3 regions of the Arthrobacter sp. SLBN-83 genome follow, and region 3 is predicted to be linked to each of the others. Evidence: riboswitches for the same ligand, from Rfam matches in the RefSeq annotation. Region 3 holds a riboswitch; each other region holds the start of a gene.

Region 1 (3,253 bases), 2.1 Mb from region 3:
CTCGGTCTTCAAAAGCAGGTTTGCCAGGCGGTTGGCTTCAGTGCCGTGCGCCACGATGACCGATGCACGCGGCACCAGGGCCAGGAACTTCAGCAGGGGCTTCAGGCCGGCCTGGACCTGGTCCGGGGTGAACTTGCCGTTGGCTTCGCCGGGGACGTGCCACGGGTGGACGTTCCACGGCATCACGAACTCGGGGCGCAGTCCCAGCTTCCACTGGATGCCCAGCATACGGGTGGCGGCGTCCTGGTCTCCGGCGGTGATGAAACCGGAGGGATCTGCCTCGCCGATGTTGGAGTAGAGGCTGATAATGCGGCATTCCTCGACGTCGTGCATGGGGTCGACGTAGGGGACCACAGTTCCGGGCTTGGCCTCCTGCAGGGAATCGCACAGTTCGTTGACGGCTGCAACGCTCGGTTCGTAGCGGCGGCTCATGAGCTGTTCGTGGAAAGTTTCGGGGGCCAGGGCTGTCATGAAGTGCTGGTTCTCCTGCGGGGATTGGCGTTGCTGCCGCGGCCGGATGAGGGCGCGGGGAGGCGCGACGCATCAGCAGCGGTTGGTTGGGGTGGGCCGGACCTCGCCGGCCTGCTCCAGTTTAGCAAGCCCCCGGAAGCGAAACGCCGGCTGCCCCATTCCGGTGACGGAAGGAACAGCCGGCGCGGCGGCACGGCCGGCCGTTTACCAGAGGCGCTTGGTGGCGCGGCGGGCGCCCTCGCCCAGTGCTTCCAGCTTGGCAAAGGCTATCTGCGGGTGGACCCTGCCGCCCAGGCCGCAGTCGGTGGAGGCGATAACATTTTCCCTGCCCACGACGTCGGCAAAGCGGACAATGCGGTCCGCCACCAGGTCCGGGTGCTCCACCACGTTCGTGGCATGCGAGACTACCCCGGGGATGATGACCTTGCCCTCCGGGAGTTTGGTGTCCTCCCAGACCCGCCACTCGTGTTCGTGGCGGACGTTCGCGGCCTCAAAGGAGTAGGCGCCGGCATTGACCTGCAGCACCGACCCGATGATGTCCGCGAACGGGATGTCCGTGGTGTGCGGGCCGTGCCAGGAGCCCCAGCAGACGTGCAACCGGATCTGTTCCTGGGGAAGATCCCGGAGGGCCCAGTTGGTGGCTTCGACACGCAGCTGGATGAACTTCAGGTAGTCCTCCAGGGAGGGCTCGGGGTTGATCTGGTCCCAGCTCTCGGCCAGTGACGGATCATCGAGCTGCACGGTGAGGCCGGCATCGATGATCGCCTTGTATTCCTCCCGCATGGCGTCGGCGCAGGCGTAGACCAGTTCCTCGTCTGACTTGTAGTACTCGTTGGCCACCCTTGCGCAGGAGCCGGGGGAGAGCGAGGCCACGAAACCGTCGGAGAGGCCCGCGGCAGCCAACCCCGTCTTCAGGTTCCTGATGTCCGACGCCACCAGGTCCTGGCCCGTGTAGGTCAGGGGGCCGGCGATCTTGGGCTGGGCAACGCTCTTGCGGTGGGTGAGGATGCCCGAGGAGGGATCGTTGTACGCCTCGTTGAACGCCTGCCGGTCCCGCCGGTCCGGGAAGGAGGTCAGGACGATGTGGCCCGGCGAGGAGCGGTGCACCTGCGAGTCGGCCCAGCGGTCAACATTGGTCGGCTCCAGGCCGCCGAGTCGGGAGAACGAGTAGTTCCACCAGGCGCCGTAGTCCACGGAACTGGACATGGTGTGGCCGTATTCGCCGTCGTTGGGGATGTCGATGCCCAGGTCTTTTTGGCGCCGGACGATGTCCACCACCGAAGCCTCCAGGAGCTCAAGGAATTCGGGGGAGATGCCGTCGGCTTCCTTGGCGGCGTTGGCGGCAATGAGTTCCGGGGTTCGGGGCAAGGACCCGGCGTGGGTTACGCGGATGTGGTCAGTGTTCAGGGACATGCTGGAATCTCTCTTTCCATCGGTCCTGGCAGTAGCACCTTCGGGCAGCAACAAATCTGCTGATCCGTGGTTGCTGCGGCGTCATCGAGCCAGGTCTCTCGGCCGCTCCGGATGGTTCCCTCTCACTTAAATCGAGAAGCCCGCGTCCGGGCAAGTCCTGCACGCTTTATTTCGGCGGCTTCCCTTGGCGCCCAAAATAATCATCCATCGAGCGGCTCCTTGTGCCTTACAGAATTCGTCCAGCGTATTGACAGACTTTGTCCAGCTTGGTTGGCTCTTGTCACAGCCAAATGAGGGAAATGACGGCTGGCTGCCCCACTCGCATGCACCACATCACACTCAAAGAAGAGGTACCGCAGCGTGAACAAATCCCTGCAAACCTTCAGGAACCTTGCCCTTTCCGGGGCCCTGGCGCTCGCTGTCGTGGCGGGACCGGCACCGCTGGCAAACGCGGTGGGCGAAGGACCCGGCTATGACGGCAATGGCCAGATCACTACAACGAAACTGGCCACCTATGACCAGATGGTTTCCTTCCTGAAGGACCAGGACGCCAAGCAGCCGGCCATGGAACTGGAAGTCATCGGCCGGACCGTGAAGGGCCGCGACATCCACCTGGTCAAGTACATTTCCGATCCGGCCAAGCCCACCATCCTTTACCTGACCCAGCAGCACGGCAACGAGCAGCTCACCACCGAGGGTGCCATGGAGGTCATCAAGCACCTGGGTACCGGCAAATCGGCGGACATCCTCAAGGGCGTGAACATCCTGGTGCTGCCAATGCTCAACGCCGATGGCGCCATGGGGGACGTGAACTTCTCCCTGGACAACTACCTCGCCAAGGGGGACCGGCACCTCACCCGCTACAACGCGGAGGGCGTGGACCTGAACCGCGACCACGTGGCCAAGGTCCAGCCGGAAACCCAGGCGCTGCACAACAACGTGATGCGCAAGTACCGGATCGACTACATGATTGACCTGCACCACCAGGGCACCCGTGCTGAGCGTGACGGCAAGCTGGTCTCCGGCTCCATCCTGTACCCCACCACCCCCAACGCAGATCCCGCCGTCGTCGAAAAGTCGAAGCAGCTGGGTGCCGTGGTCTTCAATAACGTCGACTCCACCGGCTGGGGCCACCTGGGCAAGTACCAGGGCGGCAGCGCCGAAACCATCAGCCGCAACGGCATCTCCGTGGAATACGGCATCGCCACCTTGCTCTTCGAGATGCGCGGCATGTCCGACCACTACCTGGACGGCTACGCGCTGGGCCAGCGCAGCAACGGCTACCTGATCAAGCAGACGGTCACCACGCTGACGTCCACCGCCGCCGCCATTGCGGACGGTTCCATTGCCGACGCCGACACCTCCTTCT
Region 2 (3,253 bases), 1.3 Mb from region 3:
AGGGTCCTGGTAGCTCCAGGCCGTGGCTGCGGTGATCCTGCGCGGAACCTGCCACAGGGCCACCAGGAGGATGGCCATGGCGGCGGCAACAGTCCAGGCAGCAGGCCCGGAGAGGGTGTTGGCGCGGACATAGGTGGTGGGTGCCGCATCGGTGACAGGGCCGGTCACCATCGGCGAGGCCTTCAGCCGGTCCGCCGCCGCTTTGGCAATCTCCGGGCTTCCAGTGAGCAGCCAGCTGATGCTCGCCACACCGGTGTCCCTGGTACTGGTGCGCTCATCCCACACGACGGCGGCCGTGCGTGCGAACTCCGGGGAGGTGGCAGTTGCCACCACCTGGTCCCACCAGCCGGTTTTGATGTCGACTTCGGGCGCCCCGCCGGTTGACGGGCTGTAAAACGCCGAGGTCTGCAGGAGGAAGGGCTTCCGGTGCCCCTCGGCGTAGGTGCCATAGAAGTTTTCGCCACCGGACGCCGTCAGCATCTCCTGGAGCTCGCCGGCGCGGGGCACAGTGTTGACGGCGGCCCCGCCGGCCGTGTCGTCATGGTAGGCGGACAGACCCACCCAGTCCACGGCGTCGTCGCCGGGGTAGTACGGTGCGTAGGCGCTGTCACTTCCGTTCCAGGTCCCGTCCCCGTTCGTGTCCAGCAAGGCGAACCCCTCGCTTCCCGGCTGCGGCGCATTCCGGTTCCGGTCAAAGGGGTAGTCCTTGCCCAGGTAAGGTGCCCACACCATGGCGACCCGGCCGCCGTCGTCCTTCTTGAATGCCTTGGACACCGCCTGGAAAGCCTGCCGGTAGGCGGCGGGCTGCTGGCCCCAGCCCACCCAGCTGGTGTTCATGTCAGGAGCGAACCGGACCAGCAACTGCCCCTTGAACCCGGAGGTGAGGACCTGCACCTGCTGGGCGAAGGCTTCGGCCTCGCTGGTGCCGAGCTGGTCCAGCGGCACCGACGGCTTCACCGTGAGCAGGGCATGTGCACCTTTGGCTGCGGCCTGCTGCAGGAAGCCGTCGATGTCGTTCCGTTCCGAATCGCGGAAAGGAAAGGTGATGTCGTGGCCGAAGACGGCGGGGCTGGCGCCCAGCCGGTCGCTGAAGCCTGCGGCGGTGTCCTCGCCCCACTCAAGCACAGCACCCAGCCACGGCTTGCCCTTGTCCGGTTCCGCCGGGGCCGCCTGCGCCGGACCTGCCGGCGCCAGCACGGCCAGGAAGGCGATAACGATGGTTGCCAGATAGGCGACGGCGGAACGCGTACGGTTCCGCCACTTGGCGTGGTGGTGCGATGTGACTGCCCGCATGTTGCAAGGACCCCCCGGTACTCATTGCTGTGGAGACGGGGCTGCGCCCCCGGTAAGACTTTATCGGGCGGGCGGCCTTCGCGTGTCGCCTGGGCGCCCGGCGAATTACGGAACGTGACGACGGCGGCCGTGCGGCTTGGGAGGAGAGGTGTTACGTTTTTGGGGAGTAATGAGTACCGGCGCCAAGCCCTGACTGGCCGGTCGGCAACCCTCCCTTTCGCGGCGGGGTGCCTCAGGTGAATACTCGGCATATCGACCCATTCGAGCTGCAAGCGTGAGAGAAGGAGATCCGTCGTGTCCGACGCACCCGCCCCTGATGAGAGACTGTCCTACCGCCTGATTACCGGCGCGGACAACCGTGAATTCTGCGAGCGGATCTCCGCTGCACTCGCCGACGGGTACGTGCTGCACGGCAGTCCCGCAGCCACCTTCAACGGCACCACCGTCATCGTGGCGCAGGCCATCGTCCTTCCGGCCGCCATCGCCTCGGCGGATGCCGCCGTGGCCACTGCCGTGGACGAGCTTGAGGGCGAGTTCGACGGCGAGGGCCACGCATGAGCTACGCCGGAGACCTGACGCCGCAGGAAGCCTGGACCAAGCTGGAGCAGGGTGCCGTCCTGGTGGATGTCCGCACCGAGGGCGAATGGGCCCACATCGGCATCCCTGACACCAAGGCCACGGACAACGACCCCCTGTTCATCCAGTGGACCTTCCCCGGCGGTATCCCCAACCCGGACTTCATCAAGGACCTGACGGACCAGGCACCGGAGGACCCGCACACGGAACTGGTGTTCCTGTGCCGCTCCGGCAAGCGCTCCATCGCTGCGGCCACCGCCGCCACCCAGGCAGGTTTTACCGCCTACAGCGTCCTTGAGGGCTTCGAGGGCGATCCCGACCGCTTCGGCGAGCGGACCGTCAATGGCTGGAAGAACCGCGGCCTGCCCACCAACCTCGGAAAGAACTAAGTGAGCTTCAACCAAGACGCCCCCGGCTGGAACCCTGATACGCAGGCCGTCCGCGGCGGGCTGGACCGCAGCAACTTCCAGGAAACGTCGGAGGCCATCTTCCTCAACTCCGGCTTCGTCTACGAATCCGCGGCGGCCGCCGAACGTGCATTTACCGGCGAAGACGAGCGCTTTGTCTACTCCCGCTACGGCAACCCGTCCGTGGCCACCTTCCAGGAACGGCTCCGGCTGCTGGAAGGCACCGAAGCATGCTTCGCGACGGCCTCTGGCATGTCCGCGGTGTTCACGGCCCTGGGTGCCCTGCTGGCAGCGGGCGACCGGGTGGTGGCCGCACGCTCGCTGTTCGGTTCCTGCTTCGTGGTCCTGAACGAGATCCTGCCCCGGTGGGGTGTGGAGACGGTGTTCGTGGACGGCCCGGACCTGGACCAGTGGCGCGAAGCGCTCTCCAAGCCCACCACGGCCGTCTTCTTCGAATCCCCGTCCAACCCCATGCAGGAAATCGTGGACATCGCCGCGGTCAGCGAACTGGCGCACGCCGCCGGGGCCACCGTAGTGGCAGACAATGTCTTTGCCACTCCCCTGCTGCAGCGCTGCGGTGATCTTGGGGCGGACGTCATCGTCTACTCGGGCACCAAGCACATCGACGGCCAGGGCCGGGTGATGGGCGGTGCCATCCTGGGCACCAAGGAGTTCATCGAGGGCCCCGTGAAGCAGCTGATGCGCCACACCGGCCCCGCACTTTCCCCGTTCAACGCCTGGGTGCTGACCAAGGGCCTGGAAACCATGGGCCTGCGCGTCAACCACTCCTCCGCCACGGCCCTCCGGCTTGCCGAGTGGCTGGAGGAGCAGCCGGCCGTGAGCTGGGTGAAGTATCCGCTGCTGAAGTCGCACCCGCAGTATGGGCTGGCGGCGAAGCAGATGAGCGCCGGCGGGACGGTCCTTACCTTGGAGCTTGCTCCTTCGGGTGGGCGCTCCGGCAAGGAGGCTGCCTTCGC
Region 3 (3,253 bases):
GCGCCGGCCGTCCCCGGGGTGTTCGGTGCCCAGTGCGGGTAGGTGCGGGCATCGTTGGCGGGCACCCACCGGCCGGCGTCCACCACGTAGTCCCAGCCCAGCCCTTCGCTGCGCAGCGAGCGGATGCCCGTGAGGAGGCGTTCGGCATCCTCCAGCCGTGATCCGACGCCGAAGCTTGCCCGAAGCGAGCCGGACGGCAGGCCAAGGCGCTTCAGAAGGGGATGGGCGCAAAAGCGTCCATCGCGCAGGCCCACGCCGTGCTCGGCGGCGAGGTAGGCCGCCACCAGCCCCGCGTCGTAGCCCTCCACGGAGAAGTTGACCACGCCGATGGTGTCCGTTTCCGGGTTGCTGTCCTTGAAGATCTGGTGGACCGTGACGCCGTCAATGTCCTTCAGTCCCTCCACCAGGAAGGAACGGATGGCGGATTCGTGGGCATGCCACCGGTCCTGGTCCAGCGCCGCGATCACCTGCGTGGCGCGGGCCAGGGTGGCGGCTCCGAGGACGTTCGGTGAGCCCCCCTCATGGCGGGCAGGGCCGGTGGCCCAGCTGACGCCGTCGAGCTTTGCTTCCTTTACCGCGCCGCCGCCGGCAAGGTGGGGGACGCCCGCGTCCAGCCAGTCAGGGCGTCCCACCAGGACACCGGCGCCGAACGGTGCGTACAGCTTGTGGCCGGAAAACGCGAGGTAATCTATGCCGTCGTCGCTGATGTCCACCCGGCGGTGCGGTGCCAGCTGCGCCGCATCCACTACGATCCGTGCACCGTGCTGGTGGGCCAGCGTGGCCAGGGCCCGGATGGGAAGGATCTCGCCGGTGACGTTTGATGCGCCGGTGACTGCCAGCAGGCTGACCCCGCCCTGCTCCAGCTCGGCGCGGACAGCGTCGAGGGTGCCGGTGAGCGTGTCCGCGGCGACGATGCTCCGGTGCGGTACGCCCTGCCAGGGCAGCAGGTTGGCGTGGTGTTCGATGTCCAGGTAGAGCACATCGCCGGCGGGCCGGCCATCGCTGATGGGAAGGCAACCTGCCAGGAGGTTCAGCGAGTCCGTGGTGTTGCGGGTGAAGATGACCGAGTCGTCCGGGCGGCCCCCGACGAAATCGCGGACAATGCTGCGCGCGTTCTCGTAAACCGAGGTGCTGATCTGGGAGGCGTACCCTGCCCCGCGGTGGACGCTTGCGTAGTAGGGCAGGATCTCGTTCAGGTAGGCGGACACCACGGAGAGCGCGGGGGCGGAGGCGCCATAGTCAAGGTTCGCGTACCGCACGTGGCCGCCGGTGATGAGCGGCGCCTGGATTTCCGCGCCGGTGACCGCCGCGAGGGGCCGTATTGCGTGGCGTTCAGCAGCAACGGTGGCTTCGGTGATGGCGGGCTGGGGGGAGACGGTGGCAGTTGTCACAGAGACCTCACTTGAATACAGGACTCCGGCAAAGTGGAATCCGCGCTTGCCGCATCCGCTCCGGACCGGCCTGGTCGTCACCCGGGGCACCCCACCGCGAATGGAGGGTTGCCGGCCAGCAAACCGGGGTTTAGCGCTGGCACTCGTGACCTGGATAAAAGCGTAGGACATGCGGCGGCCAAGACTGAACCAGCAACGATTGTTAAGCCCTTTGTTACGCGCCGCCGAATAAACGACGGCGGACACCTCCTTTGGAAGGTGTCCGTCGTCGCTTTATTCGTTTTCCCACTGGAACGTCAACTGTTACAGCAAATCGTCCAGGTAAGGGTTCAGGCGGTGCAGCACCTCCGAGTGCAGGATGGAGTTGGTGGCCAGGGCGTTCCCGCCAAAGGGGCCGTCCTCGCCTTCCAAAGACGTGAAACGGCCGCCGGCCTCCACCACGATCGGCACCAGGGCGGCCATGTCGTAAAGGTTCAGTTCCGGTTCGCAGGCGATGTCCACGGAGCCCTCGGCCACCATGCAGTACGACCAAAAATCCCCATAGGCGCGGGTCCGCCACACGTCCTCGGTGAGGCCCAGGAACTCGTCGAGGTTTCCCCGTTCCTTCCATCCAGTGAGGCTGGAGTAGGAGAGGGAGGCATCGGCGAGGCTGGAGACGTTGGAGACGCGGAGCCGGGTGGCAGCCGCCAGCGACCTGCCCATGTACGCGCCCATCCCTTTTGCCGCCCACCAGCGCTTGCCCAGGGCCGGGGCGCTGACCACGCCCACCACCGGCTCGCCCTCGTCAACGAGGGCGATCAGGGTAGCCCAGACCGGAACGCCGCGGACAAAGTTCTTGGTCCCGTCAATGGGGTCGATGATCCAGCGCCGCGAACCGTGGCCCGTGCTGCCGAACTCTTCGCCCAGGACCGCGTCACGGGGGCGGGAACGTGAGAGCTGCCCGCGGATCGCTTCCTCGGCGGCCTTGTCCGCATCGGTGACCGGGGTCAGGTCCGGCTTGGTCTCAACGTGGAGGTCCAGGGCCTTGAAGCGGCTCATGGTCTGGTCATCCACGGAGTCGGCCAGGACATGTGCCAGGCGCAGGTCATCGTTGTAGCTCGAAGCGGGTTGGATCATGGTTCCAAACTACCGTCTGCCCATGCTTCTTCCGGGGAGAACGCGTCAGTTGACGCTGCCGAGCTCTTTGGTTTCCTGTGCTTCCATCCTTGGATCCGTGCCGAGCAGCCGCCGCAGCGAGGCGAGCCGTGCGGGACCAGTGGGACCTGCGTGTCCGTCCGCCACCCAGTCGTCGAGGCCGCAGTCCACTGCAGTTGCCGTGTGCTTGCAGCCCCGTTCGCAGTTCTCGATGCCGGGGGAGAGGTCCGGGAAAGAGCGCAGGATCCGGTCAGGGTCCACGTGGGCCAAACCGAAGGATCTGATGCCCGGGGTATCGATGATCCAGCTGCCGGCCGGCGCGTCCGCCAGGCGCAGCGCCAGGGCCGACGACGATGTATGCCGGCCCCGGCCGGTCACCGCGTTGACTCCGCCGGTGGCCCGCTCGGCCCCGGTCAACGCGTTGACCATGGTGGACTTGCCCACGCCCGAATGTCCGAGCATGACCGTGACCTGGCCGTCCAGGTGCGCGCGAAGCTCGGCCACGGCGGCGCTGTCCAACCGGGCCGAAAGGCCGTCGTCGGAGCGCGCATCGATGCCCGAGGCCTGGGCGTCAGCCGTCCGGCTGATGATCACCGGGAAGTCCAGGTGGGTGTAGTTGGACAACAGTTCCGCGGGGTCCTTGACGTCGGCCTTGGTGACCAGCAGGATCGGTTCGATGCCGGCGTCGTACGCGGCCACCAGGGCACGATCGATGAATCCGGTCCGCG

Evidence for each region. Region 3 has a riboswitch for S-adenosylmethionine ahead of FBY30_RS13905 (aminotransferase class V-fold PLP-dependent enzyme). Riboswitches for the same ligand answer to the same signal wherever they lie in the genome.
Region 1: linked by a shared signal. The riboswitch ahead of FBY30_RS03735 (cobalamin-independent methionine synthase II family protein) and the one ahead of FBY30_RS13905 (aminotransferase class V-fold PLP-dependent enzyme) in region 3 are both predicted to bind S-adenosylmethionine.
Region 2: linked by a shared signal. The riboswitch ahead of FBY30_RS07815 (DUF1737 domain-containing protein) and the one ahead of FBY30_RS13905 (aminotransferase class V-fold PLP-dependent enzyme) in region 3 are both predicted to bind S-adenosylmethionine.

What each region holds. Positions count from the first base shown of each region.
Region 1 covers NZ_VFMX01000001.1:841,227-844,479, reverse strand. The annotation lists gene FBY30_RS03740 (uracil-DNA glycosylase) at 1-471, opposite strand, end outside; gene FBY30_RS03735 (cobalamin-independent methionine synthase II family protein) at 676-1,884, opposite strand; SAM riboswitch class I at 1,898-2,002, opposite strand; gene FBY30_RS03730 (M14 family zinc carboxypeptidase) at 2,245-3,253, shown strand, end outside.
Region 2 covers NZ_VFMX01000001.1:1,714,086-1,717,338, reverse strand. The annotation lists gene opgC (OpgC domain-containing protein) at 1-1,293, opposite strand, end outside; SAM riboswitch class IV at 1,459-1,574, shown strand; gene FBY30_RS07815 (DUF1737 domain-containing protein) at 1,588-1,851, shown strand; gene FBY30_RS07810 (rhodanese-like domain-containing protein) at 1,848-2,258, shown strand; gene FBY30_RS07805 (O-succinylhomoserine sulfhydrylase) at 2,259-3,253, shown strand, end outside.
Region 3 covers NZ_VFMX01000001.1:2,975,264-2,978,516, forward strand. The annotation lists gene FBY30_RS13905 (aminotransferase class V-fold PLP-dependent enzyme) at 1-1,391, opposite strand, end outside; SAM riboswitch class IV at 1,429-1,542, opposite strand; gene hisN (histidinol-phosphatase) at 1,695-2,507, opposite strand; gene rsgA (ribosome small subunit-dependent GTPase A) at 2,553-3,253, opposite strand, start outside.